4 regions of the Bradyrhizobium prioriisuperbiae genome follow, and region 1 is predicted to be linked to each of the others. Evidence: predicted binding sites of a transcription regulator. Region 1 holds the regulator's gene; each other region holds the start of a gene.
What was found. Region 1 encodes LexA, which represses DNA repair genes until DNA is damaged. Its sites were predicted from a motif close to TGTTCNNNNTGTGTTCNG; they were not measured.

Region 1 (7,897 bases):
CGGTGCTGGCGCGGCCGATCAGCGGTGTGACCTTGAAAGGGTTTGTCGAAACTCACGAGGAGCGCGAGCGCACCGATCGTTTTGTGCTGCGCGTCGAGGAAATGGATAGCCCGCGCCAGCAGGCGAAGCTGACGCGGGTGCGGCTGTCGGTCAGGAAGGGTTTGGCGCCCGCCGTCGGCAGCTTTGTCGAGATGAAGGCACGGCTGACGCCGCCGCTCGCACCGCTGCGGCCGGGCAGCTACGATTTCGGTCGCGACCTGTATTTCCAGGGCATCGGCGCCTCCGGTTTCGTGATGGGAGCCATCAAGGCCACCGAAGCGCCGCCCAGCGGAGGCGGGCTGTGGCTGCGTTATGCGGCGACACTGCAGGGTATGCGCGACGCCATCGATGCCCGTATCCGCACTGCGCTGAGCGGCGATTCCCGCGCCATCGCCACCGCACTCCTTGCCGCCGTGACGCCATTACCACGCCGGTGAACGACGCCATGTTCATCTCGGGCCTGGGACACGTGCTGTCGATCTTCGGTTATCACATGGCGGTGGTGGCCGGCATCGTGTTCTTCGCCATGCGGGGCCTGCTGGCGCTGGTGCCGGCGTGGACCGTCTCCGCGCCGATCAAGAAATGGTCGGCGGTCGCGGCCCTGATCGCGGCCGCGTTCTATCTCCTGCTGTCGGGCTCCGAGGTGGCGACGCAGCGCTCGTTCTTGATGACGGCCGTGGTGCTGATCGCGATCATGGTGGACCGGCGCGCCATCACTTTCCGCACACTGGCGATCGCCGCGATGACGGTGCTCGTGCTTGCGCCGCAGGCGCTGGTGCACCCGAGCTTCCAGATGTCGTTTGCCGCGACGCTCGGCCTGGTCGCGCTGGTGGCGAACGGTTTACCGGCGTTGTTTGCAACGTCGGACAATTCCACGGCCACGCGGATCGCGCTGTGGGGCGGACGCGAATTCATGCTGCTGATGCTGGCGTCGCTGATCGCGGGCCTCGCCACCACGCCTTATGCGGCGTTCCATTTCCATCGCATCACGCCCTATGGCGTGCTGGCCAATCTGGCGGCAATGCCGGTGGTCTCAGCGCTGGTGATGCCGGCGGGGCTGCTGGGACTGGTCGCGATGCCGTTCGGCCTCGACGGCGTGTTTTGGCAATTGATGGATGTCGGCATCGGCTGGATGATCCTGGTTGCGCAGTGGGTCGCGGCTTTGCCGGGCGCGGTCGGGCGGATGGCGGCGTTCGGCACCGGGCCACTGCTGGTTGCGACGGTCGGCATGATCATGCTGGGGCTGCTACGGACGCCGCTGCGTTTCGTGGGTCTAGCCGTGATCGCTGTCGCGGCGCTGTGGGCGTTGGCCACGCCGCAGCCAGACATTCTGATCTCGTCGGACGGGCAGAACATCGGCGTGCGTGGCAAGGACGGACGGCTGCATCTGATGCGCATCGGCAAGGATGCTTTCCTGGTCAAGGAGTGGCTCGCGGCGGATGCGGATGCACGCATCGCGACTGATCCGTCCCTGATGGAAGGCGTGTCATGCGACGGCGCCGGCTGCGTGGTCGAGATGCGTGATGGGTCTCTGGTGGCCTTGTCGATCAGGCCGGATGCGTTCGCCGATGATTGCGCGAGAGCAGCGCTTCTCGTCTCCCACGGGCAGCCGCCTGCCGATTGCGCGGCGTACGTGGTCGATCAGGCGCGGTTGCGCCGGTCTGGCTCCCAGGCGCTGCGCCGCAGGGACGGCACCTTCATCGCCGAGGCGCAAAAGCCGGCAGGCCGCGACCGTCCCTGGGCGCCGGCTGTGCCGATTGAGGAGGGGCAGGCGGCAAGCGCACCCAATCGCACCGGCGATCGTCCGGTGGACGTGACACCCGCCGAGAGCGATCGCCTGTCTGACGATTAGCGCGATATCGGGAGCGACGACGAGCCACTGGCAACCTTGAACCGAACGCGCGCAAGAGGCGTCCAATAAATCGCAAGGGATTGCTGTTGAGGATTAATCTTGGATTAACCATCCGAGCCCAGCATCGGCCCATACGCGGCGGAACCGGACAGTGCCGGGCCGGCAGCCGCAGGAACAAAGCCGGCGGCGTAATGCCCGCCGGCTTTTTCTCGGTTCAAAATTCGCTTCAGTAACGCCGGAAGATGCTGACCTGCTTGCCTTGGATGCGCACGCGGTTGGGCGGCGGGATCCGTACCTCATAGGCGGCGTTCGAGGGCTCGAATGCGGTCGAGGTTCCGGTCGACGTCACGTCTGAAATCGGTCGTCAGTCTGACGATCGAAATGCATCGCGAGCGTCGCTGCAAGCGCGATCTCGCGCTGTCGCGTCCTGTAAAGTCCGTAGGCAATCAGTCCGGCGAAAAGTACGGTTATTGTCGTTGTGATCAGAACCAGCCACCCGATCCTGGCAGGATCGTGGATATCGGGGGCATAGATCGGATTTTCGCACGTCGTTTTTCGTGGATAAACTTGGAAGAGTTTTCCCGGACGGTATTCGGTTGACCACGAATTGAAGTTGAGCCGAACCGCTTCGCAAGCAACCATGCCTGTCGTCGTGCGCCGCTCGAACCTGATCACCGCCTCGGTCCATTTGGGATAAAGCGGTCTGTACTTCCTCTTCATTGGAACAGCGGAGATGATGGTTGCAGGGGACGGCGACGTTTCGGCGACGATCTTTTGTGCGTTGATTTGTCTGATGTATGCGGTGCCGCAGGCGATACTTACAATCCCGAACAGGATGACGAGCGTTGTGCACATCAACAAGAATGGCGCATCATCTTCCCGAACCGAGGAGAGAATGCGAAACATTTGGCAGGTCCCTCGCAAGCGAGAGCCACGATCTGCAGCAGCTCTCCGGATCGATCAAATCGTCGTAGTGGCGCGACCCGGTGGATTCTAGGGCCCGACGGTGAATCAACCATTGTTTGATTCTTTGAACCCGGGGGTGTTGCGCGCGGTATCGTTAATGATGGACGGGACAGGCGCTGCGGGCTTGCTGCCGTCGGTCGGCTATGCACACGCGCAAAAAATGCCCGGCGGATGTCATTCCGCCGGGCGATTGTGGGCCGGATAACTTGAGACGCTTCAGTAACGCCGGAAGATGCTGACCAGCTTGCCCTGGATGCGCACGCGGTTGGGCGGCAGGATCCGCACCTCATAGGCGGCGTTCGCCGGCTCCAGGGCGATCGAGGCGCCGCGGCGGCGGAAGCGTTTCAGGGTGGCTTCTTCCTCGTCGATCAGGGCGACCACGATGTCGCCGGTGTCGGCGCCTTCGGTGCGTTGGATCAGCGCCATGTCGCCGTCGAGAATGCCGGCCTCGACCATCGAATCACCGCGGACCTCCAGCGCATAGTGTTCGCCCGAGGCGAGCATCTCAGGTGGTACGTTGATGGTGTGGCTGCGGGTCTGCAGCGCCTCGATCGGCGTACCGGCCGCGATGCGGCCCATCACCGGAATGGCGACCGGACGTCCGCCTTCATCTTCCGAGGTGGAGCGAACCACCCGGCCAAGATTGCCCTCGATGACGCTGGGGGTGAAACCCCGGCGTCCGCCGCCGTTGTTGGCGGCTTGCTCGGGCATCTTGATGACTTCGATCGCGCGCGCCCGGTTGGGCAGGCGGCGAATGAAGCCGCGCTCTTCCAGAGCGGTGATCAGGCGATGAATGCCGGATTTGGAGCGCAGGTCGAGCGCGTCCTTCATCTCGTCGAACGAGGGGGGCACTCCGGCTTCCTTCAGCCGCTCATTGATGAAGCGGAGAAGTTCGTATTGCTTGCGCGTGAGCATCTTACCATTCCCCCAAAATACGGCGCTGTCACAGCCGCAGGTCTGTCAGTTGAGTCTGTCAAGTTGAGTTCAGTCGATCGAGCCGAAGCGCTTAACAGGGACTCGTTCGAAACAAATCATGAACGGACACTATATGTTCCATATGTGTTCCGCAACCTCTTAATTTACGGTCAACAAATCGGAGAATGCCTAGAGGGGAAGCTTAAGGATGAAGCACGATGACCCCGCGGCTGCCGCTGCAGCGAATGGGGGCCGCACGATCAGCGCCTGCGCGGCGGAGAGATTCCCGAGCAGCGAGCTGTCCTGCTTGCTCACCGCGGTCGCGATCGGCAGACCGTCGGAGCGCAGCTCGAGACGCGCGCGCAGGTAATCCTGCCGCTGATCGTTTTCCGGCAGCGGGCCGCCGAGCAGGGCCGCCTCCAGCGGCGGATGAATATCGCTGCGGCCGGAGAGGGCCCGGATCAGCGGCGCCATGAACAGGAAGCCGCAGACATAGGAGGACACTGGATTACCGGGTAGCCCGAGGATGCGCATCGATCCGAGCCGCCCGTGCATCATCGGCTTGCCGGGGCGCAGCGCGATCTTCCAGAACGCCATCTCGACGCCTTCCGCATCGAGCGCGGACTTGACCAGGTCATGATCGCCGACCGAGGCACCGCCGGTGGTCACCAGGATATCCGCGCCGCTGTCGCGCGCGCGCCGGACCGCAGCTGTTGTGGCCTCGAGCGTGTCGCCGACGGTGCCGAGATCGATCGCTTCGGCGCCTTCCGCGCGCGCCAGCGCCTGCAGCGCATAGGCGTTGGACGAGATGATCTGTCCGGGACCAGGCGCGCCGCCGGCCGCGACCAGTTCGTCGCCGGTCGCGAGAATCGCCACCTTGGGACGCTGCCGCACCGGCAGCGTCGTATGATTCATCGAAGCGGCCAGCGACAGCGCGCGGTCGGTCAGGCGCGCCCCACGGTGCAGCAGCACGTCGCCTTCGCGGAAATCGACACCGGCGGGGCGGATGTGGCGTGCCGCAACCGCGCGCTCGTTGACAATGACGATGTCGCCGTCCCGATCGGTGTCTTCCTGTATCACCACCGCGTCCGCGCCGTCGGGAATGACGCCGCCGGTGAAGATGCGGATGGCATTGCCCTGCTGCAGCGTGCCGGTGAAGGGACGGCCCGCGGCGATTTCGCCGGTGACGGTGAGGCGCGCGGGAACTGTGGCGACGTCAGCCGCGCGCACCGCGTAGCCGTCCATCGCCGACATCGGATTCGGCGGCTGGGTCCGCCGCGCCGCGACGTCGCGCGCCAGAACGCGATGGTAGCCTTGTTCGAGCGTGACAGATTCTTCCGGCAGCGGGTCCACGCCGGACACCACCGCGGCGAGCGCATCAGCAACCGGCATCAGCGCCATCGGAAACTCCCGTCAGTCTTGTTTCGTTCTTGTGCGCGCTTTGCCGGTGCGTGAATCACGGGATGTGTCATCATCCGTCATGATGAAGTGCCCGGATTTGCCGCCCTTCTTTTCAATCAGGCGGATGGCCTCGATCCGCGCACCGCGCTCCACCGCCTTGATCATGTCATAGATCGTCAGGCAGGCAACCGAAACCGCCGTCAGCGCTTCCATCTCGACACCGGTCGGGCCGGTCACCTTGACGGTAGCGGTGACGCGGCATCCCGGCAGCTTCTTGTCGGGCGCGATATCGATCGTGACTTTCGACAGCGCCAGCGGATGGCACAACGGAATCAGTTCGGATGTCCGTTTCGCCGCCATGATGCCGGCGATCCGCGCGGTGCCCAGCACATCGCCCTTCGCCGCATTGCCTGACACGATCAGATCGAGTGTCGCCTTGGAGACGATCACATGTCCCTCGGCCACCGCCAGACGCTCGGTCGCGGGCTTGGCCGAGACGTCGACCATGCGCGCCTCACCTTTGGCGTCGATGTGGGTGAGGGCGGTCTGCTTGAATGACTTGCTCGATTTGGCCATGTCAGGTGGTCAATGCGCCGCGGCCGCAGGCTCGCGCGCCAGCAGCGTTCGAGTCGCCGCCGTCACGTCGGCCTGCCGCATCAGGCTCTCGCCGACCAGGAATGTCGACATGCCCACCCGCGCCAGCCGCGCCAGATCCGCAGGGGTGAAGATGCCGCTCTCGCCGACCATGATGCGATCCCCGGGGATCAGCGGCGCAAGTTGTTCGCTGGTGGCGAGGGTGGTCTCGAAGGTGCGCAGGTTGCGGTTATTGACGCCGAGCAGCGGCGAACGAAGCTTCAACGCGCGGTCCAGTTCTTCGCGATTGTGCACCTCGAGCAGCACGTCCATGCCGAGTCCGAGGGCGCTGTCCTCGATGTCCTTCGCCGCGGCATCGTCGAGCGCCGCCAGGATGACCAGAATGCAGTCCGCGCCATGGGCGCGCGCCTCAACCACCTGGTAGGGGTCGTACATGAAGTCCTTGCGCAGCACCGGCAGCGCGGTTGCGGCCCGTGCGGCCACCATGAAATCCAGATGGCCCTGGAACGAAGGCGTATCGGTGAGAACCGAAAGACAGGCGGCGCCGCCGGCTTCATAGGCCTTGGCCAGCACCGGCGGATCGAAGTCGGCGCGGATCAGTCCTTTTGACGGCGAGGCCTTCTTGACCTCGGCGATCAGCGCATAGTCGCCGCGCGCGAGCCTGGCGCGGATGGCGTTGGCGAAACCGCGCGGCGGGGAGGCGGCTTTCGCCGCGGCTTCCACCTCGGCGAGCGGCCGCGCGCGCTTGGCGGCCGCGATCTCCTCGCGCTTGTAAGCTTCGATCTTGGTGAGGATGTCGGACATGACGGTTCCGATCGGGCGTTGCGGATCAGGCGTTGGAGACGGCGATGAGGTGATCGAGCTTTTTCGCCGCCGCGCCGCTGTCGAGCGATTTCCTGCCGATCACAACACCGTCCTTGAGGTTGGCGACCTTGCCGGCAACGACCAGCGTGGCGGCGGCGTTCAGCAGCGCGACGTCGCGGAACGCACTGGGCGTTCCGTCAAGCACCGTCTGCAATGCCTTGGCGTTGTCGTCGGCATTGCCCCCTTTCAGCGCGCCGGCCTCGACCCGGCCGAGGCCGGCCTCTTCGGGCGTCACGTCGAAGGTGCGGATAGCGCCTTTTTCCAACGCTGCGACGAAGGTCGGGCCGGTGAGGGTGATCTCGTCCAGGCCATCGGAGCCGTGCACGACCCAGGCGGATTCGGCGCCGAGATTCTTCAGTACCTGCGCCAGCGGCTGCACCCACTGCCGGGAAAACACCCCGACCATCTGGCGCTTGACCCCGGCCGGGTTGGACAGCGGCCCGAGCAGATTGAAGATCGTGCGCGTCGCCAGTTCAACCCGGGTCGGACCGACGTTCTTCATGGCCGGATGGTGCGCCGGCGCGAACATGAAACCGATACCGGCCTCGCGGATGCAGCGGCTGACATCGGCCGGCGCCAGGTCGATCTTGACGCCGAGCGCGGCCAGGCAATCGGCCGCGCCGGATTTCGACGACAGCGCGCGGTTGCCGTGCTTGGCGACCGGCACGCCGGCGCCGGCCACGATGAAGGAGGCGCAGGTCGAGACATTGACCGAGCCGGACCCGTCGCCGCCGGTGCCGACCACGTCGACGGCGTCCGAGGGCGCCTCGACCGTCAGCATCTTGGCGCGCATCGCAGACACCGCGCCGGTGATTTCGTCGACGGTTTCGCCGCGTACCCGCAGCGCCATCAAAAGGCCGCCCATCTGCGATGGCGTGGCCTCGCCGGACATCATCCGGTCGAATGCGGTTGCGGCTTCTTCCTGGGACAGAACGGCGCCGGTCGCGACCTTGCCGATGATGGCTTTGAGATCATCCATGAGCGTTAATTTGTTTGAGAGGCGGCGCCGGTCGCGATCGCGAACGCAGCCTGATTGATGGTGACGCCGACCTCCGTCTCCAGTTTGGAGATGTACTGGCCGACCCGTTCGTCGCCAAGCGTTTGCTTCAGGGCGTCCTTCAACTTTTTGCTATCCTCGGAGGCGGTGTCGAGTGGCGGCACAGTAATGGCGGTGACGCGGTAGATAAGGGTCTCGGTGCCGCTTCCCTGGGCCTGGCCATAGCCGTCCTTGGCGGTCTTGAACACCGCCTCGACCACGGCTGCCGG
Region 2 (7,897 bases), 2.3 Mb from region 1:
CACGTGAGCAAGGATGGAATCGGCCCCTTCAAAAGCACGGTCCAGACATCCCAAGAACCACGCAAGCCATGGGGTGATATCCAGCTCGCCCTTCTGCGTGCTTTCCAAAATTTCATAATACGCATTGCGCTCTTTCCGGATCTGCGCCGACATACTGTAGAAGCGCTGAGCGCTGTTTTCCGATCGCGCGAGAGCCAAATCTGCAATCGCTCTCGCGATGCGACCATTACCATCCTCAAAGGGGTGGATGGTGACGAACCAAAGGTGAGCGAGGGCCGCTTTAAGGACAGGGTCGATGCTGGCAACGCCGTTAAACCAATCCAGGAAGCGCTGCATTTCATTTTCGAGGCGTCCGGCGACCGGTGCTTCATAATGAACCCGCTCTCGACCGACAGGGCCGGATACGACCTGCATAGGCCCCGCCTGCTCCACGCGCCAACCACCAACCGTGATCTTTCGCATGCCGCTGCGCCCTGTCGGAAACAGAGCCGCATGCCAATCGAACAGCCGTTCCGTGGTGAGCGATTCCGCGTACTTCTCGGTGGCATCAAGGATCATCTCAACGACGCCTTCGACGTGACGATCGGCGGGCGTGAGCGCGCCAATGTCCATCCCCAGGCGGCGGGCGAGCGATGAACGCACCTGGTTCTTATCGAGGACCTCGCCCTCGATTTCGCTGGATTTGACCACTTCTTCGGTGAGGGTTTGCAAGGCCGCTTCGGCCCGCAGGTTGAACCCTAGCCCCTCCATCCGGCCGATCAGCCTGCCCTGCTTATGGCGTACCGCCGCCAGGCGCTCCACCAGCCGCTCGGCATTCCAATGGAAGTCAGGCCACCCCTTAAGCTCGTATATATATGTCATATTCTCTGCATCCTTTGCAGGGAATATGGGGCCTTATCTCACCATGAGCAATAATATTCCAATCACTTTTTGCAGAGAATAGCGCCGACAATCTCGTCACATTTCATAATTCATTGAAATAACTAAATTTTTATTCTGCAAAGACCCTGCTCCAGATTGCGTGGTGCTCGTCGGTTTCGAGCCTGCGCTTGTCTGCTTTGAGTTGCTGGGCTGAAGGTAAAAGACAGGATCACATCTCACACGACTCACTGTCCGCCTGCTCCGCGACCCCATCGTCGGGCACCTGCGTCGGGAATATCGACTCGTAGATCGCGTGCGCCTCGCGAATGAGACGCGCCCGTTCGAGGTCCGGCTTCGGGACGAAAACAATGACGTTACCAGGACGGTCTTCGGGACGCCTCATCCGGCAACCCTCGCCTTCTCGATCGCCTCGGCGAGCTCCCGCAGATCGATGGTGCCGTCATAACCGACGCAGTTCTCCAGCAGGAATGCTTCCGCCTTGCTGTCGTCGAACACAACGAGTTGGTCTTGAAACCAGGTCATGTGTCTGCGCGCCTGCTGCTGCAGGTTCTGGCGCAGCACGTCCATCAGATGATCGAGGGCCATGTCGGGCTTCCTGCTGAACATATTTGTTATGTTATAACATAACAATAATCCAGAAGGGAATGGCCAGCTCAGGCAGCGTGTCGGTCATCCAGCAATCGCCCACCCGAGCCATGAATGATGGAACTCACATGCTCCGACGCCTCAATAACCGGTGCCCGCTAACGACTTCGGCTGTGAGAGAAGCCCCTAACAGCACTCCTACCCAAAAGCTTGTAGGAAACAAATTTTCCCTGCCAGCCCCCTTCCGGTAACCGAAATGAGTGAAATTCTCGCTCAACTTATGCGGGTTCCGTGATTATCTTTCAGATAGGATAACGACATGGCAGCCACGGCAAAAAAGGAACGCGCACCGATTAACCGCGAAGTCCTGAAATGGGCCCGCGAGCGCGTTCGGCTGACCCCTGACAGCGCGGCGGCGAGCGCCGGTGTCACCCCGGATCATATTCAGAATTGGGAATCGGGCTCGGTTATCCCAACCATTAAACAAGCCCGAAAGCTTGCAGGAGTCTACGACCTGCCGTTCATGGAGCTCCTCTCGAAAAGCAAGCCACCGGTTAAAGAACTGGATCTCGTCCCAGACTTTCGGATGCACCGTGAGGTTCCCAAACCGACTGAACAGTATGAACTACTGCTTATTCAGTCAGAAGCTGAAGAAGTCCGGCTGAATGCGATCGACCTTTTTGCGATGGTTGGAAGCGAGCCAATGCGAATACCGGAAACTTTTTTCGCCACTACGACAGAAAAACCCGACGTAGTCGCGGGTCGTGTGCGCGAAAAAATTGCACTGCCTATGGCAGAGCAACTCTCTCGTAAAGGAAATGACAAAGATAAGTTTATTTCGGCATTCAGAAACTATCTTGAGCGCGCGGGCATAATCGTGATGAAGAATTCCGGCCTCGCGAATTTTGGCGCACGGGGTATGTGTCTTTTTGCGTCACCTCTTCCAGTAGTTATTTTCAGCAATGAAGCGCCTACGGCGCAAGCGTTCACACTCGCACACGAACTTGGTCACGTTGTGCTAAGAGAAAGCGCTATCAGTGGGCCGCTCCGTACGGCTCCCGAAAAAACGCGGGCTAAAACCGTTGAGGATTGGTGCGACGCATTTGCTGGCGCATTTCTGATGCCTGCGGATCAAGTTGCTAAGGTGCTTCCAAAGCCTGAGCGACCAGAACAGTCTATCGACGACAAGCGCATATCGAAAATTGCCAACGCATTCTGCGTAAGCCGTCATGCCGCGCTGATAAGACTTGTCGAGCTAGGATACGTTCGAGAGGATTTCTATTGGAAGGTTATGAGGGAGCGATTTCTTGAGCAGGAGGCCTCTTTCGAAGGCGGTGGACGCCCCAAATATTACGCATCACGTTTTCGGTCGTCGAGAGGCGATCTTTATACAGGCCTTGTCCTAGAGGCGTGGTCGAACGGCGCAATCACAAATCATAATGCCGGAGAATTTATGGGAATCAGGAATCTGGTTCACTTAGAGGATATCCGCGACCGCTTCAGGGACTAAATGAAGGCGTATTGCCTCGATACGTCTGGCCTCAGCACTCCTCTGGAATTTATGCCAGAGGATATACATTCATCAATTTGGGCTGGCGTCGCTGACTTGATCGCCGCAGGCAAGTTCGCGGTAACAACGGAAATATATGAAGAACTTGGCCACCTTCCCGGACCCATCGGCGACTGCATTAAGGCGAACGAGGCGAATCTTCAGCTAGAGATCGAAGAAGAATTCTGGGATTGGAAGGCCTATGTAGCCAACTATGAAGAAATGAAAATCAAATACTCATCGATCGTTTCTGAATACAACGGGAACCGGAAAAACACGGTTGGATTAAACGATTTAACGATTATAGCTTTGGCTAAGACCCTTAAGCTCCCTGTGATAAGCTCCGAAAAGAAGCTGAACACAATGCAGGAAAGTGAGAAGCGCCAAAAAATTCCTGATATTTGCGAAAAAGAGGGTGTTGTGCATATGAGCTTCAACGACCTTCTTAGAGCTGAGGGGATCAAGAGTTAAAATGCCGACCTTGCAACAAGCAAAAGCGCAGGGCGGATTAGCGAAGCTTCTGACGCCGTTGCCGTGGAATTTTGAACTAGAACTTGACGCGGAGAGGAAACTAAGAAGGCTAATCTAGCGCTTCGAATGATCGTAAGCCCTCCGCTCGATCTCTGAAATTATTGCCTTTGTCACCGATGCGAATTCGGGCAGGCCCGATGCTTCCGTAACGTCCGTGTCAACGGTCGTTGATTGCGCCCTTCGACAAATCAGCCCCCCGGAACGGCTCGCCCGCCGCGATAACCCTTGCGAACACACCGCGAACCCCGGATCGTGCCCTCCACCCCTGGGAAATGATTCGCCGTGCCCGCCGCCGCCTATCTCGACGCCCTCAATCCGGAACAGCGGCGCGCCGTGGAGCATGGCGTCTCCGGCGACACAACCATTGGCGGGCCGCTGCTGGTGATCGCCGGCGCGGGCTCCGGCAAGACCAACACGCTGGCGCATCGCGTGGCGCATCTGATCGTCAACCGCGCCGATCCCCGGCGCATCCTCTTGATGACGTTTTCGCGCCGCGCCGCCGTCGAGATGAGCCGGCGGGTGGAGCGGATTGCGCGGCAGGTGATCGGCAAGGATGCCGGCATCATGACCGATGCGCTGAGCTGGGCCGGCACCTTTCATGGCATCGGCGCGCGTCTGCTGCGCGACTATGCCGAGCAAATTGGCCTCGATCCGGCGTTCACCATCCACGACCGCGAGGATTCCGCCGACCTGATCAACCTGGTGCGGCACGAACTGGGCCTGTCGAAAACCGAGAACCGTTTTCCCACCAAGGCGACGTGCCTCGCGATCTATTCGCGCTGCGTCAATGCACGGATGCCGATCGGCCCGGTGCTGGGCGCGACGTTTCCGTGGTGTGCCGAGTGGGCGGAGGAACTGAAAGACCTGTTCGCCGCCTATGTGGAGGCGAAGCAGCGGCAAAACGTGCTCGATTACGACGACTTGCTCTTGTACTGGGCGCAGATGGCGGCGGAGCCGGCCATCGCGCAGGATCTCGGCGACCGCTTCGACCATGTGCTGGTGGACGAATATCAAGACACCAACGCGCTGCAGGCCTCGATCCTGCTGGCGCTGAAACCCGGCGGCCATGGCCTCACGGTGGTGGGCGACGACGCGCAATCGATCTACGCCTTCCGCGCCGCCACCGTGCGCAACATCCTGGATTTTCCCACCCGCTTCAGCCCACCCGCCGCCATCGTGACGCTGGAGCGCAACTATCGCTCGACCCAGCCGATCCTCGCCGCCGCCAATGCCGTCATCGGTTTGGCGCGCGAGCGCTTCACCAAGAATCTCTGGACGGATCGCGCTTCGCCGGCACGGCCGCAGCTCGTCGCCGTGCGCGACGAGGCGGACCAGGCGCGCTGCATTGTCGAGCGTGTGCTGGAGCGGCGCGAAAGCGGCACTACGCTGAAGCAGCAGGCGATCCTGTTCCGCACCTCCAGCCACAGCGGGCCGCTCGAGGTGGAGCTGACCCGTCGCAACATTCCCTTCGTCAAGTTCGGCGGGCTCAAATTCCTCGACGCTTCGCACGTGAAAGACGTGCTGGCGCTGCTGCGCTTTGCCGAGAACCCGCGCGACCGTGTCGCCGGCTTCCGCGTGCTGCATTTGATCCCCGGCATCGGGCCGACGTCAGCGCACCGGGTGCTGGAGCGGATGGCGGAGACGTTCGATCCCGTTACCGCGCTTGCGTCGCTGCCCGCGCCGCCGCGTGCGGGCGAGGACTGGCACAGCTTCGTCGACACGATGATGGATCTGCGGCGTGGCGACCTCGGCTGGCCGGCGGAGCTGGAGCGCGCCCGCGCCTGGTATGAGCCGCATCTCACGCGCATCCATGACGACAACATCACCCGTCATGCCGACCTGATCCAGCTGGAGCAGATCGCCAGCGGTTATCCCTCGCGCGAACGTTTCCTCACCGAACTGACGCTCGATCCGCCCGATGCCACCAGCGACGAGTCAGGCGTGCCGCTGCGCGACGAGGATTATCTGATCCTCTCCACCATCCATTCCGCCAAGGGCCAGGAATGGAAATCGGTCTATGTGCTCAATGTGGTCGACGGCTGCATGCCGTCCGATCTCGGCGCCGGCACCTCGGCCGAACTGGAAGAAGAGCGCCGCCTGCTTTATGTGGCGATGACCCGCGCCAGGGACGATCTTCATTTGATGGTGCCGCAGCGCTTCTTCACCCACAACCAGGCCGCCAAGGGCGACCGGCATGTCTATGCCGCGCGCACCCGTTTCATCCCGAGCGCGCTGCTCTCCTTGTTCGAGCGCGCAAGCTGGCCCGCCGCGATCCCGCCCAAGGCGCGCACGTCAAACGCCGTGCCGCGGGTCGACATCGGCGCACGGATGCGCGGGATGTGGCGGTAGGTGAGAATACGCAGCGCGTAGCCCGGATGAGCGCGACGCGCGACATCCGGGTTGGATCGCTTCGGAGTTCCCGGATATCGCTTCGCTCATCCGGTCTACGAGCTCTGACAAAACCGCAAGATCGGTCGAGCGCGTCACGGCTATCAGCGATGAACTGGTGCCGCCACGGAGAACAGAACGATGAAGGCGGCGCTGCAAAACTACCATGCCCGGATGCAGCGGGTGCTGGATCACATCGACCGGCATCTGGACGACGATCTGGACCTGGAAACGCTGAGCAGCATCGCAGCCTATTCGAAGTATCATTTTCACCGGCAGTTCACGGCAACCTTCGGGCTGTCCGTGCATCGCTATGTCCAGCTTGCCCGCATGAAGCACGCTTCATACCGGCTGGCCCACAGGGACGCCGAGAGCGTCACGGACATCGCGATGGATGCCGGTTACGATGCACCGGATGCCTTCGCCCGCGCCTTTCGGCAACTGTTCGGGCAGTCGCCGTCGTCGTTCCGGAAATCTCCCGACTGGGAGCCGTGGCTTGCGGCCTTCGGGCCTCTCGACAACGCCAGGAGCAAGCTCATGCAGACGACTTTTACTACTGAGGACGTGACCATTCGCGATGTGCCCCCGACACCGGTGGCGATCATGCAGCATCGGGGCGACCCGGCGACGCTGGGCGCCACCCTCCAGCGCTTCATCGCATGGCGCAAGGCCGCAGGCCTGCACCCCAGCACATATCAGACCTTCACTGTCTGGCGTTCCGAGCGACGTCCTGCGTCGCCTGCCGATTATAGCATCGACCTTTGTGTCGGGACTGAGCAACCGATCGCGGCGAACGGCGAAGAGATCAAAGCCGGCGAGATCCCCGGCGGACGCTGCGCGGTGCTCCGCGTGGTCGGCAACACCCACAATCTGGAGCCCGCCGCGCTCTACCTTTATCGCGACTGGCTTCCGGCCAGCGGCGAGGAGGCACGCGACTTCCCGATCTATTGCCAGCGGCTGAGCTTCTTTCCGGAGGTGCCGGATCATGAGGCGGTCGCGGACCTGTTTTTGCCGCTGAATAGCGCCCTCTGACGGCGGCCTGTCCCTTCCGATCGCAAGACACGGACAGGCCGCGATCCATCCAATCCCGGTCTTCACGGCAGCATGGCCTGGTTCAAAACGAATGCTCATGACCCAACCGGCGGCTCTTCCTTCACGGCATCCGCGAACTTTCGCATCAGCCGCACCAGCTCGGCGATGTCGGGGGCGTCCCATGACGCGAAGATGGCGCGGCCGATCCGTTCGCGCGCGGCGTCGACGAGATTGGTCATCGCCTTGCCTTTCGCGGTGATGACGGCCTCGCGCACGCGGCGATCGGTGGCGCTGCCCTGGCGCGTCACCAGGTCCAGGCTTTCGAGTTTCGCGATCTGGCGGCTGACGGTGGTGTAGTCGCGCCCGGTGCGGTCGGCCATCTCCACCACGCCGATCGGCCCGAACCGCTCGATGCCGACCAGCAGCGGAAACAGCGCCCGGTCCAGCGGAATTCCCGCCGCCTTGATCAGCACCTCGTCGCGCTGCGGCCGGTTCATGACCCCGACGATATCGAGCACGGCCCCGTGAAGCTGGCGGAGCTGGTCACGTATATGTGTATTTTGCACATTCTTTGTTGACGGCATCAGCGACCTCCATATATGTGTATTATGCACATATATGAGAGAACCGAAAGGGACATCGTCATGAAAGCCGCGATCGTTTTGCAAACCGGGTTATCGCCCGTGTACGGAGATTTCGCCGAGCCGGTGGCCACGTCGGGCGAGAGTCGTATCGCCGTCACCGCCGCCGCCATCAGCCATGTGGTCAAGAGCCGGGCCTCGGGCACGCACTACAGCTCCTCGGGCCGGCTTCCCTTCGTGGTCGGCATCGATGGCGTGGGACGATGCGAAAACGGACGCCGGGTGTATTTCCTGATGCCGAACGCGCCGTATGGCAGCATGGCAGAGCGAACCGTGGTGCCGTCGGTGC
Region 3 (7,897 bases), 4.3 Mb from region 1:
CGAGGCCTGGCGCGAGACCGTGGTCGCCGTGGTCACCGAGTTCGGCCGCACTGCGCGCATCAACGGCACCAACGGCACCGATCACGGCCAGGGCACCGTGGCCTTCCTCGCCGGCGGCGCACTACGCGGCGGGCGCGTGGTGGCGGACTGGCCGGGGCTGAAGACCGCGCAGCTCTATGAAGGACGCGATCTCAACCCCACCACCGATTTGCGCGCCGTGCTGAAAGGCCTGCTGCGCGATCACCTGCGCGTGGACGAACGCGTGCTCGCCACAAAGGTGTTTCCCGACAGCGCCGATGTGACGCCAACCGCGGGGCTTGTCGGATGATGGCGATGCTCTCGGGACGCGAACTGGAATTTCTGTTGGGTTTGAGCGCGAGCTGGCGGCAGCTCTATCGCCGCGAGCTCGCGCGTCTGTTGACAACGGAGGACACCCCATGCGGCGCCCGCCACGACGCCCGTTCCACAGCCTCGCCAGTGAATTGCTCGATATCGCAACAAACCGGACGCGGCCGGATCATGATGTTCACGCCAACAGAGGCGCGACGGAGTACGTAGAGCCTATCGCGCGTCATCCTTCTCCGGCATCGGGCGTACTGGATGCCCGCGTTCGTGGGCATGACACGGAATATATGGAGAAGCGTTTGCGCCCCTAATACTCCACCCGCATCAGATACAGCCCGTCCGGCGGCGCGACGGGGCCGCAGGCGGGGCGGGCGCGGGCGTCAAGGGCGGCTTTCAGATCGGACGCGCTCCAGCGGCCCTCGCCGACCCACACCAGCGAGCCGACCATCGAGCGCACCTGGCTGTGCAGGAACGAGCGCGCCGACGTCGTGATGTTGACGTTGTCGCCATCGCGCGCGACATCGAGCACGTCGAGTGTCTTGTCCGGCGATTTGGCCTGGCACTCGGTGTCGCGAAAGGTCGTAAAATCGTGCTTGCCGACCAACAGCTGGGCGGCCGCGTGCATCGCAGCCGTATCCAGCGGCTTTGGCACCCGCCAGGCCTGCCCGAGATCCAGGGTGAGATCGGCGCGACGGTTGATGATGCGGTAGAGATAATGCCGCTTGATGGCGGAGAAGCGCGCCTCGAAATCATCCGGCACGATTTCGGCCGAGAGCACGCCGATGGGATACGGACGCAGATGGGCGTTGAGGCCGTCGCGCACGCTGTCGGTGCGAAACGCCTTCGGCAGATCGAGATGGGCGACCTGGCCCTTGGCATGCACACCCGCGTCAGTGCGGCCGGCGCCGTGCACGCGCACGGCCTCGCCGCATAGCGCCCTTGCCGCGATCTCGAGCGCCCCCTGCACCGACAGCAGATTGTCCTGCAGCTGCCAGCCGCAGAACGGACGGCCGTCATATTCCAGGGTGAGCTTGTAGCGGGGCATCAGGCCAGCCGCAGCGGCGGCTTGAGCCGCGTGCCGTTGAGAAAGGCGTCCGCCTTCATCGGCGGCTTGCCGGCGCGCTGCAGCTCGATGATGCGGATGGCGCCATCGCCGCAGGCGATGGTGAGATGTTCGTCGAGCAAGGTGCCTGCGATGCCGAAGCCGGGCGCGAGTTCGCAGCGCAGCACCTTGACGCGCACCGCCTCGCCGTCGTTCGGGATTTCGCACCAGGCGCCGGGAAACGGCGACAGGCCATGGCAATGCCGCAGCACCTCGCGCGCCGGCTTGCTCCAGTCGATCCGCGCCTCGGCCTTGTCGATCTTGGCCGCATACGTGACGCCGTCTTCGCTTTGCTTCGTAAATTGCAGCGTGCCGCGCTCCAGTGCGCCCATGGCCCACGCCGTCAGGTCGGCGCCGATGCGCGAGAGCCTGTCATGCAGGTCGGTGGCGGTCATGGCGTCGGTCACAGTGACGCGTTCGGCCATCGCCACATCGCCGGTGTCGAGGCCGACATCCATCTTCATCACCATCACGCCGCTGTCAGCATCGCCGGCCATGATGGCGCGGTTGATGGGAGCTGCGCCGCGCCAGCGCGGCAGCAGCGAGGCATGCAGGTTGAAGCATCCCAGCGGTACGGCTTCGAGAATGGCCAACGGCAGGATCAGCCCGTAGGCGACGACGACGGCGGCATCGGCTTGATGTGCGGCAAATTCGGCCTGCGCCTCAGGTGTCCGCAACGTCTTCGGCGTCAGCACGGGAATGCCGAGGCTACGCGCCTCGCGCTCCACCGGCGTCACCTGCTCCTTCATGCCCCGACCCGCGGGCTTCGGCGCGCGGGTGTACACCGCCGCGATGTCGTGGCCATGGGCAACGAGTTCCAGCAGCGTCGGCACCGCGAAATCGGGCGTGCCCATGAAGATCAGGCGGAGGGACATGGCCGGAGATTCTTCCTTCGAGCGCTCTGAGACTACCCGCATTTTACGGACGTCTCATCCTCGGGGTGTCGAAACGCGTTGCAAACCGATGCGTACGCCTCACCCCACCCGCTTCGCGGCCTTGGTGAACTTCTTCAGCACGCGGTCGCGCTTCAGTTTGGACAGGTAATCGACGAACAGCACGCCGTTGAGGTGGTCGATCTCGTGCTGGATGCAGGTGGCGAACAGGTCGCTCGCCTCTTCTTCCCGCATCTTGCCGTCGAGGTCCATGTAGCGGAAACGCACGCTCGCCGGCCGCTCGACCTCTTCATAGTATTCCGGGATCGACAGGCAGCCTTCCTCATAGACCGACAGTTCCTCGGACACCGACAGGATCTCCGGATTGATGAAGACGCGGGGAGCCTTCTCCTCGCCCTCCTTCTTGGACAGATCCATGGTGATCAGGCGCAACGGCTCGGCGACCTGGATCGCGGCGAGCCCGATGCCGGGAGCGTCGTACATGGTCTCGAGCATGTCGTCGGCGAGCTTGCGCACCTGCGCCGTGACTTTTTCGATGGGTTTCGACACCAGACGAAGCTGCTTGTCCGGCAGGATGATGATTTCACGAATGGCCATGGCGCGCGATGTAATCCGGGCTCAGCCCGCGGTCAATCACGGCAACGCGGCCACGCACCATCGGCGACGTGGACGGTATTAACCTGGCGTTAACCATGATTTTTAACGATGGATTAACCATAAATGTTCCCTCTTCGTTCGCATTCAGAGGCGAATCGGGCTAGAAGGGCGAGATGAACGAGATCCTTTTTGTCATCGACGACACGCCGATCCGGACGGGCATGGTGTTGCTCGCCTTCGGCGGACTGGTGCTGGCGCTGCTACTGACCATCACCATCGTGATCGCCCGCGGCAGCGGCCGCAGCCAGGCCGCAGCGATGGCCCAGGCGATCCGCGCCGATGAGCTGGAGGAGCGGGTGTCCGAACTGCTGCGCGCACAGGACCAGGCGCAGGGCCGCGTCGATGCCATGGGGCAGGCGCTGGCCGGACGGCAGGCGGAAATGGCCCGTGCGGTGAGCGAGCGGCTGGATGCGGTGGGCCATCGCGTCGGCCAATCCATGGAGCAGACCACCCGCAACACGGCACAGAGCCTGCATGCGCTGCATGAGCGGCTCGGCATCATCGACAATGCCCACAAGAACCTCACCGATCTGACCACCCAGGTGACGACGCTGCGCGACGTGCTCGCCAACAAGCAGTCGCGCGGCGCGTTCGGCCAGGCGCGGATGGAAGCCATCGTGCAGGACGGCATGCCGAAAGGCAGTTACGAATTTCAGCACACGCTCTCCAGCGGCAAGCGGCCGGACTGCGTGGTGTTCCTGCCGGACCAGCGCCCACTGTGCATCGATGCCAAATTTCCGCTCGAGGCCGTCACCGCGCTGCATAATGCCCGCTCCGACGACGACAAGAAAATCGCGACCCAGCGGCTGCGCCAGGACGTGATGAAACATGTCGGCGACATCGCGGAGAAGTATCTGATCCCGGGCGAGACCCAGGATACCGCGCTGATGTTCGTTCCCTCGGAATCGGTCTATGCGGAAATCCATGACGGCTTCGACGACGTGGTGCAAAAGGCCTATCGCGCCCGCGTGGTGCTGGTGTCGCCGTCGCTGCTGATGCTGGCGATCCAGGTGATGCAGCAGATCCTCAAGGACGCGCGGATGCGCGACGCCGCCGACCAGATCCGCACCGAAGTGATGAACATGATGGGCGACGTGGAGCGGCTGCGCGACCGTGTCAGCAAGCTCGGCAGCCATTTCGACCAGGTCAGCGAGGACGTCCGCCAGGTGCTGATCTCGGTCAACAAGATCGGCAAGCGTGCCGCCAAGATCGAGGAGCTGGATTTCAGCACCCCGGCCGAGGCCGAAGCACCGCCGGCCAAAGCCGCGCCGGAATTGTTCACCGTCCCGACCGCGCGCAAGCTGCGGGCGGGGGAATGACGGAGACAGCCATGACCACGCCTTATGATCGCCTCGCGGCCCTCGGACTGACCTTGCCGCAAGCGCCGGCCGCAGCCGCCAACTACCTGCCGTTTCTGCGCCACGGCAACGATCTCTACATCGCGGGCCAGGGACCGTTCGATTCCACCGGGAAACTCCGCACCGGCAAGGTGGGCCGCGACCTCACCGTGGAGCAAGCCTATGACGACGCCCGCGTCACCGGCCTCAATGTGCTGGCGCAGGTGCATGCGGCGACCGGCGATCTCGGCCGCGTGGTGCAGGTGGTCAAGGTGCTCGGCATGGTCAACGCCACCGAGGATTTTCGGGATCATCCCAAGGTGATCAACGGCTGTTCGGATTTGTTCGTCGCGGTGTTCGGCGATGCCGGGCGACATCCGCGCTCGGCGGTCGGCATGGGCTCGCTGCCGATGGGCATCAGCGTCGAGGTCGAGGCGATTTTCGCCATCCGCTGAGATCCCTCGCGGATTTGCCACATTGGCCCTCCCCGGCCAAATCAGATAGGGGGAAAGCGATGACGTCAGCCCCCGACGAGAGTGTCGTTCAACCGGTCAGCCGTCCCTCATGGCGCGCGGCCATGGCGGTGTACCTGCAGCCGCGGGTGCTGATCGTGCTGTTCCTCGGCTTCTCCTCCGGCCTGCCGCTGGCGCTGTCCGGCTCGACGCTGCTGGTGTGGATGCGCGAGGCCGGCGTCGACCTGCGTACCATCGGGCTGTTTGCGCTGGTGGGGACGCCCTACACCCTGAAATTCATCTGGGCCCCGCTGGTCGACGCGCTGCATATTCCTGTGCTCACCCGCTGGCTCGGCCGCCGCCGCGGCTGGCTGGTGTTTGCGCAACTGCTGCTGATCGCCGCCATCCTGCTGCTGGCGATCGCGGACCCCGCCCGCGCGCCGCTGCATGTCGCCATCGGCGCGCTGCTGGTGGCCGCCGCGTCCGCCACCCAGGACATCGTGGTCGACGCGTTCCGCGTCGAGAGCCTGCCGGAAAGCGAACAGGCCGCCGGCATGGCCGCCTATGTCGCCGCCTACCGCATCGGCATGCTGGTATCGACCGCGGGCGCGCTGTTTCTTGTGAGCGGCATTCAAGGCACCGGGCTCGATGCGGCGGCGAGCTGGAAGTGGGGCTATGTGGTGATGGCCGCCATGGTGCTGATCGGCACCGTCACCGCGCTGGTGGCCACCGAGCCCGGACAATCGGCCCGCGCCGACGCCGCGATGGGCGGCAAGACCAGCATGGCACGGGTGATCGAGGCCGCGCGCGGCGCGTTCTCCGAATTCCTGATGCGCAAGGACGCGGCCGCGGTTCTGCTGTTCGTGGTGCTGTTCAAATTCACCGACGCGTTTTCCGGCACCATGACCGCTCCGTTCGTGATCGACCTCGGCTTCAGCCGCAACGACTACGCCGCGATCGTCAAGGGCGTCGGCCTTGCCGCCACGCTGCTCGGCGGCTTCGCCGGCGGCTTTGTCGCCCGCGCCTATTCGCTGCCGGTGAGTCTCTGGATCGGCGGCGTGGTGCAGGCGCTCGCCAACCTGTCGTTCTCCTGGCTGGCGATCGTCGGGGTCAATCAATACGCGCTGGCGGTGGCAATCACCGCGGAGAATTTCACCAGCGCCATCGGCACCGTGATCTTCGTGGCGTATCTCTCGGCGCTGTGCAAAAGCCCGCTGCACACCGCCACGCAATATGCGCTGCTCACGGCGCTGGCCGCAGTCGGCAGGACCTATCTCTCGTCTGGCGCGGGTTTTGTCGCCACCGCCACGGGATGGCCGCTGTTTTTCGTCATCTGCGTGCTGGTGGCGATCCCGAGCCTGATCCTGCTGGCGTGGCTGCAGCGCCGCGGGCATTTCGAGACGCTGGGGAGGCCGGGGTAAGCAGGTAACGGCCAGCTATTTTTTGTCATTTCGGGGCAGCGGATTCGTGAGCGAAGCTTTCATCACCAGCAAAGCTTCCTTCAACGGCGGCAGATCATCCTTCAAGGCTTTCCAGATGATCCGACTATCGACGCGCTGGTACTCGTGCCGCAGAATGTTGCCGATACCCGCTATATCTTTCCAGCGAACTGCCTTGTGCTGGGACTTCAGGTCACGGCTGAGGTGACGACTGGCCTCAGAAATCACCTCGATTCCCCGCTCCACTGCGGAGCGCAGCAGCCAGGATCGCTCGTAATCACGATAGGATTTTCGACTTACGGCCTTTTCGATGCCCCGAATGCTCTCGAGCATGTCGTGAATGCGCAACATCGGATCACGACTCGGCATTAAAAGACTCGCGCGGCCTCGGCTTCGACTCGTCTCCGGATCAGCGGGTGAAGCCCCTTGCGTGTGGTGAGATCCACATTGACGCCCAGATTTTTCTGCAGCAACCGCTTCGCGGCTACCAGATCAAACGCATTGAACCTGCTGCGTGGATCGTAGTCGATAAACAGGTCGAGGTCGCTCTTGGCACCGGCCTCATTCCGGGCCGTTGAGCCGAACAGGTAAAGCGACGTCGCGCCGCGCGCCTTGAGGGCGTCAGCAAAAGTGCGAAGTTTCCTAAGAGCCTCTGCCCGCTTCATGGCGTCATCCTATCACAAATGGATAGGAAGCGGCAAAGTGCTGAGTAGCTATAAATCGACGTCTTTTCAGTGGCATGAAGTCAAGACGTGGATGCCCACAACAAGTGCGGGCATGACGGAGAAATTGGTGATCTCCGAGTTCCTACAACCTCAATGACTCGTCACCAAACTCCACTTCGAGACGATGGCGTCGCTCATCTGGCCGGCGAGTTCGGCGCAGGCCATCTCATCCGCCTTTATCGAGACCTGCTTGCCGATGAAGCTCTTCAGCCGGCTGGCTTCGGCATCGTTGCTGGTGACGATCTGGAAGGTCTCCGGGCCCGTCTCCAGATTGCACAGGCCGTTCGGGCCCGGCAGCTTGCGCGGTTCGGTGACGAGCTGGAAGGTGTTGATCCGCTTGCCCTTGGGATCGCGGCTGCGCATGGCGCGCAGTTCGCCTGACAACACGCCGCCGCTCTTGATCGCTTGCTGTGCCGAAACCTCGACCGACGCCACCGTCATGGCGGAGGCAATCACGGCAGATGCGAGAAGGGCTTTGGACAGAGTCAGGAGCATGATGCGGTCTCGTTCAAGTCTCGGTTGTTGATGTGTCTGTTGTTTTTCTGGGTCGCAGGTTCAACTCGGATCGCTTAAAAATCAGAACAGGGTCCGCTGCCGCATTGCCGCCGACAGCGTCCCCTCGTCGAGGTAATCCAGTTCGCCCCCCACCGGGACACCGTGCGCCAGCCGGGTGATCTTCACCTCGGCGTCCTGCAAGAGGTCAGTGATGTAATGCGCCGTGGTCTGGCCGTCGACGGTAGCGTTGAGCGCGAGAATGATTTCGCTCACCTGCTTGTCGTGGGCGCGCGCCACCAGCCCGTCGATGGTCAGATCCTGCGGGCCCACACCGTCAAGCGGCGACAGCGTGCCACCAAGCACGTGATAACGGCCCTGTGTCGCGACCGCGCGCTCCAGGGCCCAGAGATCGGCGACATCGGCGACCACGACGATGATCGAGGGATCGCGCC
Region 4 (7,897 bases), 2.6 Mb from region 1:
CGCCGCCGGGCATGATCATGTCTCCGGCCTTCTGGTCGGCGGCGCAGGCGCCGACCCACTTGGCTTCGACGGTGATGTTGGTGTCGCGCGACACGCCATTGGCGAGATGCTGCGACGTCATCTTGATGGTGTAAGCGGAGTTGAAGTCGCCGGTGATCTCGGTGTGCGACTTCATGGTCATGCCCGGAGTGCCGCACTCCGTGTCCATGATGTAGCCGGTCGCGGTCTTCTGCATGTCGCGCTTGCTGCAGGCCGCGCTGACCGGCTGCGAGTTGATCCGGGCCATCAGCACCTTGTCGGTTGCCTCGTCAGTGCACTGCTGCATCGAGATCGGCGTCTTCTGGCTTTCCGCGGACAACATCTTCATGTCCCACAGGCCGGGCTTGCGCGTCGGCAGCTCCAGTTCCCCGGCGTGGGCTGTTGCGGGCAGGGCGAGGCAGATCAGCGCGGCACTGATCGCGCCATGGGTCAGCAGGCTTCGCATCGGGAATAGCTCCTCAAATCAACATCAATATGGATCGGCCGGCGCAGAGCCGGTGACGCGCATCCGGAGCTACAGCATGATTCGACCGGGAATTATGTCGCAGCGAATGTGCGGTGGCCGTTCTACCTGCCGTGCAGGTGGCGAGATACTCGCAAATGAGAGATGGCCACCGGAAACCGGCCGTGCCCCGGCGGCAGAAAGCAGGCGCTACTTCATCCCGGGGAGGACCACGTCGCCGGGCTTCTGGCCGGCCGGGCAGGCGCCGATCCACTTCGCGTCCATCGTCACATCGGTGCTCTGCGGCGCCTTGCCGCCGACTTTCGACTTCACCCTCACCGTGTAGGCGGAGTTGAAATCCCCGGAGATGTCGGCCTGCATGGTCATCGGTGCGCCGTCGGCCTTGCACTGCGAGTCCACCGCGAAGCCGGTCGCCGTCTTCTTGATGTCGTTTTTCGTGCAGGCGTCCTTGTCCGTTCCTGCGAACGAGGAGGTCATCTCCTTGTCGGTGCTGGCGTCGGTGCATTCGTGCATGGTCATCGCCGGCGTCTTTGCGCCGGCCATGATCATCTTGACCTCCCACAATCCAGGCTTGCGCGTGGGCAGATCGACGGCATGGGCGAGCGTGGGAAGGGCGGTGCAGAGCACGAGCACGCCGAGCGCGCGAGACGGGAAGAAACTCGACATGAAAATCTCTCCTCCAAATGAACAATAAAAACGGGCGACCGATTGATCGGTGCGCCCGCGTTTAACCGATGATTTTCTCAGAACGATGTCAGTAGCGAACGCGCAACGCGTGGTCAGCGCGTCCCGCCCGCGGCCAGATGCAGGCAAACGAGAGATAGCCGCCATACACCGGCTGCATCCCGGTCAGCTTCACGACCTTGCCGTATTGCGCGCAGTGATCGATCGCCATCGCCCTGGCGTCTGCCCGGCGGACCAGCTCATACGAAATGATGCCACCGGTGTCGTTGCCCTTGAACGGCGGCACCCAATATGCGCGTGCCGTGCTGGTCGCTGCTGCGGACAGCAGAACTCCCAAGGCAACTCCCAAGGCGGCCGCCAGTGCGCCGGTGGTTTTCATTCGCATCTCGATCTCCATTCGATTCCAGCGCCTAACTTACCGGCCGGCCGGGGCGCTGAGAAGCCGGGATGCGGCATTGCGGGGGAGTAGTTGGCCGGTGTTGCCGTCGTGCACTTGACCTGCTGCCGGCTTCGCGGCACCGTCCGCCGCAATCAACAATCGGCAGGCGGTCCATGCGCGAGCTTTTCAAATCCTTCAGCAAATCCAGCGCCGGTGCGGCATTCGCCGCATGTCTTGCTCTGCTTCTTGGCCTGCTGGCATTCGGCACCGCGGCCGAGGCGGCCAATCCGCTGGAAATGAACTTCTGGCTGTCCGGCCCGCGTTATGACAGCAACGTGCCGGCCTGCGAGCAGGCGCTGGACACCATCTCGTCCCGGTTTTCCGAAAAGGAAGGCAAGTACTGGAATTCCAGCCTGCAGATCACGGGTTATGAGAAAGTGCGTGAGGTCGCGTTCCGGCCCTGGGCAGCGAACTCCATTCCGCGCCGCTTCTGCTCCGCGCACGCCATGCTGAGCGACGGCAAGGCACGTTGGGTGCATTATTCGATCATCGAGGACGGTGGCTTCGCCGGCTACGGCTCCGGCGTCGAATGGTGCGTCACCGGGCTCGACCGCAACTGGGCCTACAATCCGGCCTGCAAGGCTGCCCGTCCGTAACCACTTCTGAACACTCGAGATTTGAGCCAGATTTTGACGCCGCGTGCTGTGAAGCGCGCGGCGTTTAAGTTTGTTCTTGAAATGTTCTCGTTGGCTGGCTAGGCTTGAGGAGTGGTTCAAGGTGGTTGTGTGTCTGTAAGGGGCGTTGCCATGATCCAGTTTCCGTCTCAGCGTTTCTCGATCCGCGGCATTTCAAAAGCTTTTGTCTTCCTGGCGCTGATAGCCCTGTTGGGGAGCGCGTTGGCCCTCAATCCGGCCCGGGCGCAGGATCACCGGCAGAATGCGCCGGGCGAATTCGATTTCTATGTGCTGTCGCTGTCCTGGTCGCCGTCGTTCTGCGAGGCGGCGAGCGAGCGCGGCAATACCGGGCGCAATCAGCAGATCCAGTGCGGTGGCCGGCCCTATTCGTTCGTGGTGCACGGGCTGTGGCCGCAATACGACCGCGGCTTCCCGAACTATTGCCAGCGGCCCGCGCCGCGGCTCGACCGCAACATCGTGTCGTCGATGTTGGATTTGATGCCGGCGCCGGGGCTGATCTTCAATGAATGGGACAAGCACGGCACCTGCTCCGGGCTCGGCGCGCGCGCCTATTTCGAGACGGTCCGCAAGGCCCGCGCGGCGGTGAAAATCCCGGCCGAATACCTTGATCTGTCGGAGAGCCGGATGGTGACGCCGGCCGACCTCGAGGACGCCTTCGTCAAGGCCAATCCCGGCCTCAGCACTGCGGCGATTTCGGTGACCTGCGACAGCCGGCGGCTCAGCGAGGTGCGGGTCTGCCTGAGCAAAGACCTGCAGTTCCGCGCCTGCGAGGAAATCGACCGCCGCGCCTGCCGCCGCGACAAGGTGGAAATGCCGCCGATGCGCGGCAGCTGACGCTGACCCTCGCACCCGGTTCCAATTCTTCGCGCCCAATGCTTCTTCGCGCCAACGCCATGTTGGCCTCAACTGACGCCCTCGTGTCGGACACGGGGGCGTTTTTTTGTCCGGTGGTTGTCGTGGAGTCCGGGGGGGGGGCGTCCCCGCCGAACGTTTCCACTCCAGCGCAAAATGCTTTAGGCCTTGGATATGAACTATCGTCACGCCTTTCACGCCGGAAATTTCGCTGACGTCATCAAGCACATCGTGCTGGTGCGGATCCTCAGCTATCTGCAGGACAAGCCGGCGGCGTTTCGGGTGATCGACACCCATGCCGGCGCCGGCCTGTATGACCTCACGGGCTCCGAGGCGACCCGCAGCGGCGAATGGCTGACCGGGATCGCACGCCTGATGCAGGCGCGGTTTTCGGAAGCCGCACAGCCGCTGGTCGGCCCGTATTTGGACATTGTGCGGGCGTTCAATCCGCCGGGACAGCTCAAGACCTATCCGGGATCGCCGCTGATCGCCCGCGCCATGCTGCGTCCACAGGACCGGCTGGTGGCCTGTGAGGTCGAGGAGCAGGCGCGCAAGCGCCTGATCTCTGCGCTGCGCCGGGACGAGCAGGGGCGGGTGGTCGATCTCGACGGCTGGACGGCGCTGCCGGCCTTCGTGCCGCCCAACGAACGGCGGGGCCTGGTGCTGATCGATCCGCCGTTCGAGGCCAAAGACGAGTTCACGCGGCTCGCCGATGGCTTTGCCGGGGCGTTCGCGAAATGGCCGACCGGCAGCTACATGCTCTGGTATCCCGTCAAAGAACGGCGGGCGACCGAAACCCTGGCCCGAAGTGTGGTGCAGACTGCGGCGGCTAAGCCCGGCGACGACAAGGTGCTGCGCATTGAATTCAGCGTCGCGCCCCAGACTGTCGATGGTCCGCTGGCATCGGCGGGGCTGTTGGTGGTTAACCCGCCCTGGACACTCGCCGGCGAGTTGAAAACCCTGCTGCCCGAGTTGCAGAAACCGCTCGGCCAAGGCGGCGCAGCGCGCTTTCGGGTTGAAACGGGCAAGATCTGACAATCGGAATGGGATGATTTCCTGCGACCGATCCATTTTTGCAATTGAGCCATAGTCAATTTGCATGGAAGCGTATTATGCTCGTCACGTGAGGGCGGGCTTTACGTTCCGCGTCCGCGAATGGTCGTGGCGGAGTGAGAAGGTTTCTGGATTGTCAGGGCAGGGTTGGCCGTCATACACGCCCCACCTCCGCCCGTCGGGATGACACCCAGCGGCCGATACTATCCGGAAGTGAATGTCCGGTCGCGCCAAGGCTCGAATTGCGTTGGCGAAGTATTGCGGGGAGAGGAGTTTTCCCGATGGCTATGACGGGAACCGTCAAGTTCTTTAATGGTGAACGTGGCTACGGCTTCATCAAGCCGGACGACGGCGGTCGCGATGTGTTCGTGCACATCACGGCGGTCGAACGCGCCGGTTTGAAGGACTTGAAGGAAGGACAGCGCATCACGTTCGAGGTCGAACCGGACAAGAAGGGCAAGGGCCCCAAGGCGGTCGATCTTGTGGTTTCATCCTGAGCGGATTGCTCGGGCGGACTTGAACTGAACGCGTCAGACTCGAGTTTGTGTGCGGTTGCGACTGCCCGATGCCCTCGCGCGCGACGGTATGGCTGTTGTCATCGGATCAAGGTCACAGCAAAAATCCCGGCACGCTGTCGCGGCCGGGATCTTTGCTGTTTGGGATCTGATCAGAAGTGATAGTTCACGCCGACGCGGATGGTGCTGAAATTCAGGCTGTTGGACGTGCCGGTCAGCACGAAGTTGTCTCTGGACAGGTCGACAAACAGATACTCGACCTTGGCCGACCAGTTCGGTGCGAAGCCGATCTCGGCGCCTGCACCGACCGTCCAGCCCGCATTGGTGTGGGTTTCCGTCAGGCCGAACGATTCGGCCTTCAGTTCGCCGAATGCGAGACCGCCGGTGCCGTAGAGCAGGACGTTGTTCATGGCATAACCCACGCGGCCGCGGATCGTGCCGAACCAGGGGTTGGAGAACTTCCAGGACGCGAAACGGTCGTCGGCGCCGCTGGCCTGGATGTCGCCCTCGATGCCGAATACGAATTGTCCCGACTGCCAGTTGTAACCAGCTTGCACGCCGCCCTGGAAACCGGATGGCCTGGCGAGGTTGTTCTCGACCTCGCCCCAGCCGTAGCCGAGATTGGCGCCGAGATACGGGCCAGCCCAGCTGTAGCCATTGAGCGGCTGGTTCACCGTGTAGGGGCGATAGGGCAGGTCGGCGGCCTGCACCGATGCGGTTGCGCACAGGACAGCGATAACAGCTGCACCGAGGGTTGCCTTACTCATCTCAACTCTCCGACCACTCAAGCCGTGCCGCGGGTCCCTAAGGGAACCGTACGGTTACGGAAGTCCAAACTTGATACGCAGGATTTATCGAGATCTTTAAGTTAAACAGGCGTTAAGTCCGGCGCGCGCCGCCGTATTGGCGTTAAAAGAGTCTTACTTATGGACGGCGGCCGCGCCGTCGGGCCTCCGCGATGACGCCTTGTGGATGTCGGGTCCAGGTGCCGGTTTCGGCGCAGCGGCGCTGGCTCAGCCGGTGCCGGGTAACTATTTAGAGATCGATGGATAACGACCGAATCAATCAGCCTGCGCCCGAAGCCGCGAAGGCGCCGCCGGCTTCAGCCAGCGACGTGCCGCCGCAGGAGCTCGACCTCGAAAGCGCCGCTGCCGAGGACGACGAGGGCCGGCTGCCGGAGGTGATCGACGAGTCCGACGAAGCGGCGCCGGAAGGGCCGCTTGCGACCGGACGCGCCGTCATCGCGCAGGCGGTTCGTCTCGCCCCGACCTCGCCCGGCGTCTACCGCATGCTCAATGGCACGCAGGATGTGCTGTATGTCGGCAAGGCCAAGAATATCCAGAAACGCCTGTCGTCCTATGCGCGGCCGACGGGACATCAGACCCGTATCGCGCGGATGATCGCGGCGACGGTCAGCGTCGAAATCGTGTCGACCGCGACCGAGACCGAGGCGCTGCTGCTCGAAGCCAACCTGATCAAGCAACTGCGCCCGCGCTTCAATGTGCAGCTGCGCGATGACAAGTCGTTCCCTTATATCCTGATCACCGGCGATCACTGGGCGCCGCAAATTCTCAAGCACCGCGGTGCGCAATCGCGACCGGGACGCTATTTCGGTCCGTTCGCGTCTGTTGGGGCGGTCAACCGCACCATTACGGCGCTGCAGCGCGCCTTTCTGGTGCGCTCCTGCACGGATTCGTTTTTCGAGAGCCGCAGCCGTCCTTGCCTGCTGTACCAGATCAAGCGCTGCGCCGGCCCCTGCACCAACGAGGTTGATTTTCCCGGCTACACGGAGCTTGTCCGCGAGGCGACGGACTTTCTGTCGGGCCGCAGCCGCGCGGTGAAGCAATTGCTCGCCGATGAAATGGAGAAGGCGTCCACCGACCTCGCGTTCGAGAGCGCGGCGATCTATCGCGACCGTCTCGCGGCCTTGTCCGCCATCCAGTCGCAGCAGGGTGTCAATCCGCGGACGGTCGACGAAGCCGATGTGTTCGCCATCCATCAGGAGGGCGGCTACTCCTGCGTCGAGGTGTTCTTCTTCCGCACCGGCCAGAATTGGGGCAACCGAGCCTACTTCCCGCGCGCCGACAAGTCGTTCGCGGCGGGCGAAGTGCTGGGCGCGTTCCTGGCACAATTCTACGACGACAAGCCGCCGCCGAAGCTCATCCTGCTGTCGCACGAGATCGAGGAGCGCAGTCTGCTGGCCGAGGCCCTGACCACCAAGATGGGATTCAAGGTCGAGGTCAACGTCCCGCAGCGGGGCGAGAAAAAAGACCTGATCACCCACGCGTTCAACAACGCGCGCGAGGCGCTGGGCCGCAAGCTGGCTGATACCGCGACCCAGTCGCGCTTGCTCGAGGCGATGGTGACGACGCTCGGCTTGCCGCGCGCGCCGCGACGGATCGAGGTGTACGACAACAGCCACATCCAGGGCACCAATGCCGTCGGCGCCATGATCGTCGCTGGGCCGGATGGTTTCATCAAGAACCAATACCGCAAGTTCAATATCCGCTCCGACAATCTGACCCCGGGTGACGACTATGGGATGATGCGCGAGGTGCTGGAGCGGCGCTTCAAGCGGCTGCTGGCGGACGCCCCGGAGGGGGATACCGGGCCGGCACGGGAAAATGACGATGCCGTTCCGCAGTGGCCCGATCTCGTCATCATCGATGGTGGCATGGGCCAGCTCAATGCGGTGCGCGAGACGTTCAAGTCGCTGGGCGTCACAAATGTGTCGCTGATATCGGTCGCCAAGGGGCCCGACCGCGATGCCGGGCGGGAAACCCTGTTTTTGCCCGACCGGCCGGCGCTGAAGCTCGAACCCCGCGATCCGGTGCTCTATTTCCTGCAGCGGCTGCGTGACGAGGCCCATCGATTCGTCATCGGATCGCACCGCAAGTTGCGCAAGAAGGACATCCGGGAAGCCGGATTGCAGGAGATTCCGGGCATCGGGCCGTCACGCAAACGTGCGCTGCTCCACCATTTTGGGACATTGAAGGAGATCGAGCGGGCGTCGGTTGCCGACCTCGGCAAGGTTCCGGGCATCAGCGCCGAGGGAGCCCGCAAGATTTTCGATTTCTTTCATGCACAATCGAAGTAACGGCCTGCAAATACAGGCGATCTCTGCGGTGGGTCAAAAGCCGTATTATTCTTGTCCCGGTGGGCCGGTCCGGCTTTGCGCTGGGGCGGAATAACGCTATTTGTCCCTGGGCTTTGATTG

Region 2: the regulator LexA is predicted to act here: its motif matches at 3,775-3,792, upstream of RS897_RS22795 (ATP-dependent helicase).
Region 3: the regulator LexA is predicted to act here: its motif matches at 3,062-3,079, upstream of RS897_RS13550 (DNA recombination protein RmuC).
Region 4: the regulator LexA is predicted to act here: its motif matches at 2,293-2,310, upstream of RS897_RS03225 (ribonuclease T2 family protein).

What each region holds. Positions count from the first base shown of each region.
Region 1 covers NZ_CP135921.1:7,161,768-7,169,664, reverse strand. The annotation lists partial or broken gene RS897_RS33600 (ComEC/Rec2 family competence protein) at 1-1,891, shown strand, start outside; partial or broken gene RS897_RS33595 (transcriptional repressor LexA) at 2,118-2,228, opposite strand; gene RS897_RS33590 (hypothetical protein) at 2,237-2,797, opposite strand; gene lexA (transcriptional repressor LexA) at 3,074-3,772, opposite strand; gene RS897_RS33580 (molybdopterin molybdotransferase MoeA) at 3,962-5,173, opposite strand; gene moaC (cyclic pyranopterin monophosphate synthase MoaC) at 5,186-5,749, opposite strand; gene trpC (indole-3-glycerol phosphate synthase TrpC) at 5,759-6,571, opposite strand; gene trpD (anthranilate phosphoribosyltransferase) at 6,597-7,610, opposite strand; gene RS897_RS33560 (peptidylprolyl isomerase) at 7,616-7,897, opposite strand, start outside.
Region 2 covers NZ_CP135921.1:4,838,625-4,846,521, reverse strand. The annotation lists gene RS897_RS22815 (Fic family protein) at 1-861, opposite strand, end outside; gene RS897_RS22810 (hypothetical protein) at 1,261-1,467, opposite strand; gene RS897_RS22805 (XRE family transcriptional regulator) at 1,787-2,977, shown strand; gene RS897_RS22800 (DUF4411 family protein) at 2,978-3,487, shown strand; gene RS897_RS22795 (ATP-dependent helicase) at 3,830-5,896, shown strand; gene RS897_RS22790 (AraC family transcriptional regulator) at 6,077-6,967, shown strand; gene RS897_RS22785 (MarR family winged helix-turn-helix transcriptional regulator) at 7,063-7,551, opposite strand; gene RS897_RS22780 (quinone oxidoreductase family protein) at 7,651-7,897, shown strand, end outside.
Region 3 covers NZ_CP135921.1:2,875,408-2,883,304, reverse strand. The annotation lists gene RS897_RS13570 (DUF1501 domain-containing protein) at 1-328, shown strand, start outside; gene truA (tRNA pseudouridine(38-40) synthase TruA) at 653-1,390, opposite strand; gene fmt (methionyl-tRNA formyltransferase) at 1,390-2,322, opposite strand; gene def (peptide deformylase) at 2,422-2,937, opposite strand; gene RS897_RS13550 (DNA recombination protein RmuC) at 3,111-4,316, shown strand; gene RS897_RS13545 (RidA family protein) at 4,328-4,789, shown strand; gene RS897_RS13540 (AmpG family muropeptide MFS transporter) at 4,849-6,207, shown strand; gene RS897_RS13535 (HepT-like ribonuclease domain-containing protein) at 6,223-6,594, opposite strand; gene RS897_RS13530 (nucleotidyltransferase family protein) at 6,594-6,890, opposite strand; gene RS897_RS13525 (hypothetical protein) at 7,041-7,445, opposite strand; gene recR (recombination mediator RecR) at 7,527-7,897, opposite strand, start outside.
Region 4 covers NZ_CP135921.1:684,160-692,056, reverse strand. The annotation lists gene RS897_RS03245 (DUF3617 domain-containing protein) at 1-484, opposite strand, end outside; gene RS897_RS03240 (DUF3617 domain-containing protein) at 692-1,168, opposite strand; gene RS897_RS03235 (hypothetical protein) at 1,257-1,571, opposite strand; gene RS897_RS03230 (hypothetical protein) at 1,739-2,221, shown strand; gene RS897_RS03225 (ribonuclease T2 family protein) at 2,372-3,094, shown strand; gene RS897_RS03220 (23S rRNA (adenine(2030)-N(6))-methyltransferase RlmJ) at 3,287-4,147, shown strand; gene RS897_RS03215 (cold-shock protein) at 4,447-4,662, shown strand; gene RS897_RS03210 (outer membrane protein) at 4,833-5,447, opposite strand; gene uvrC (excinuclease ABC subunit UvrC) at 5,726-7,777, shown strand.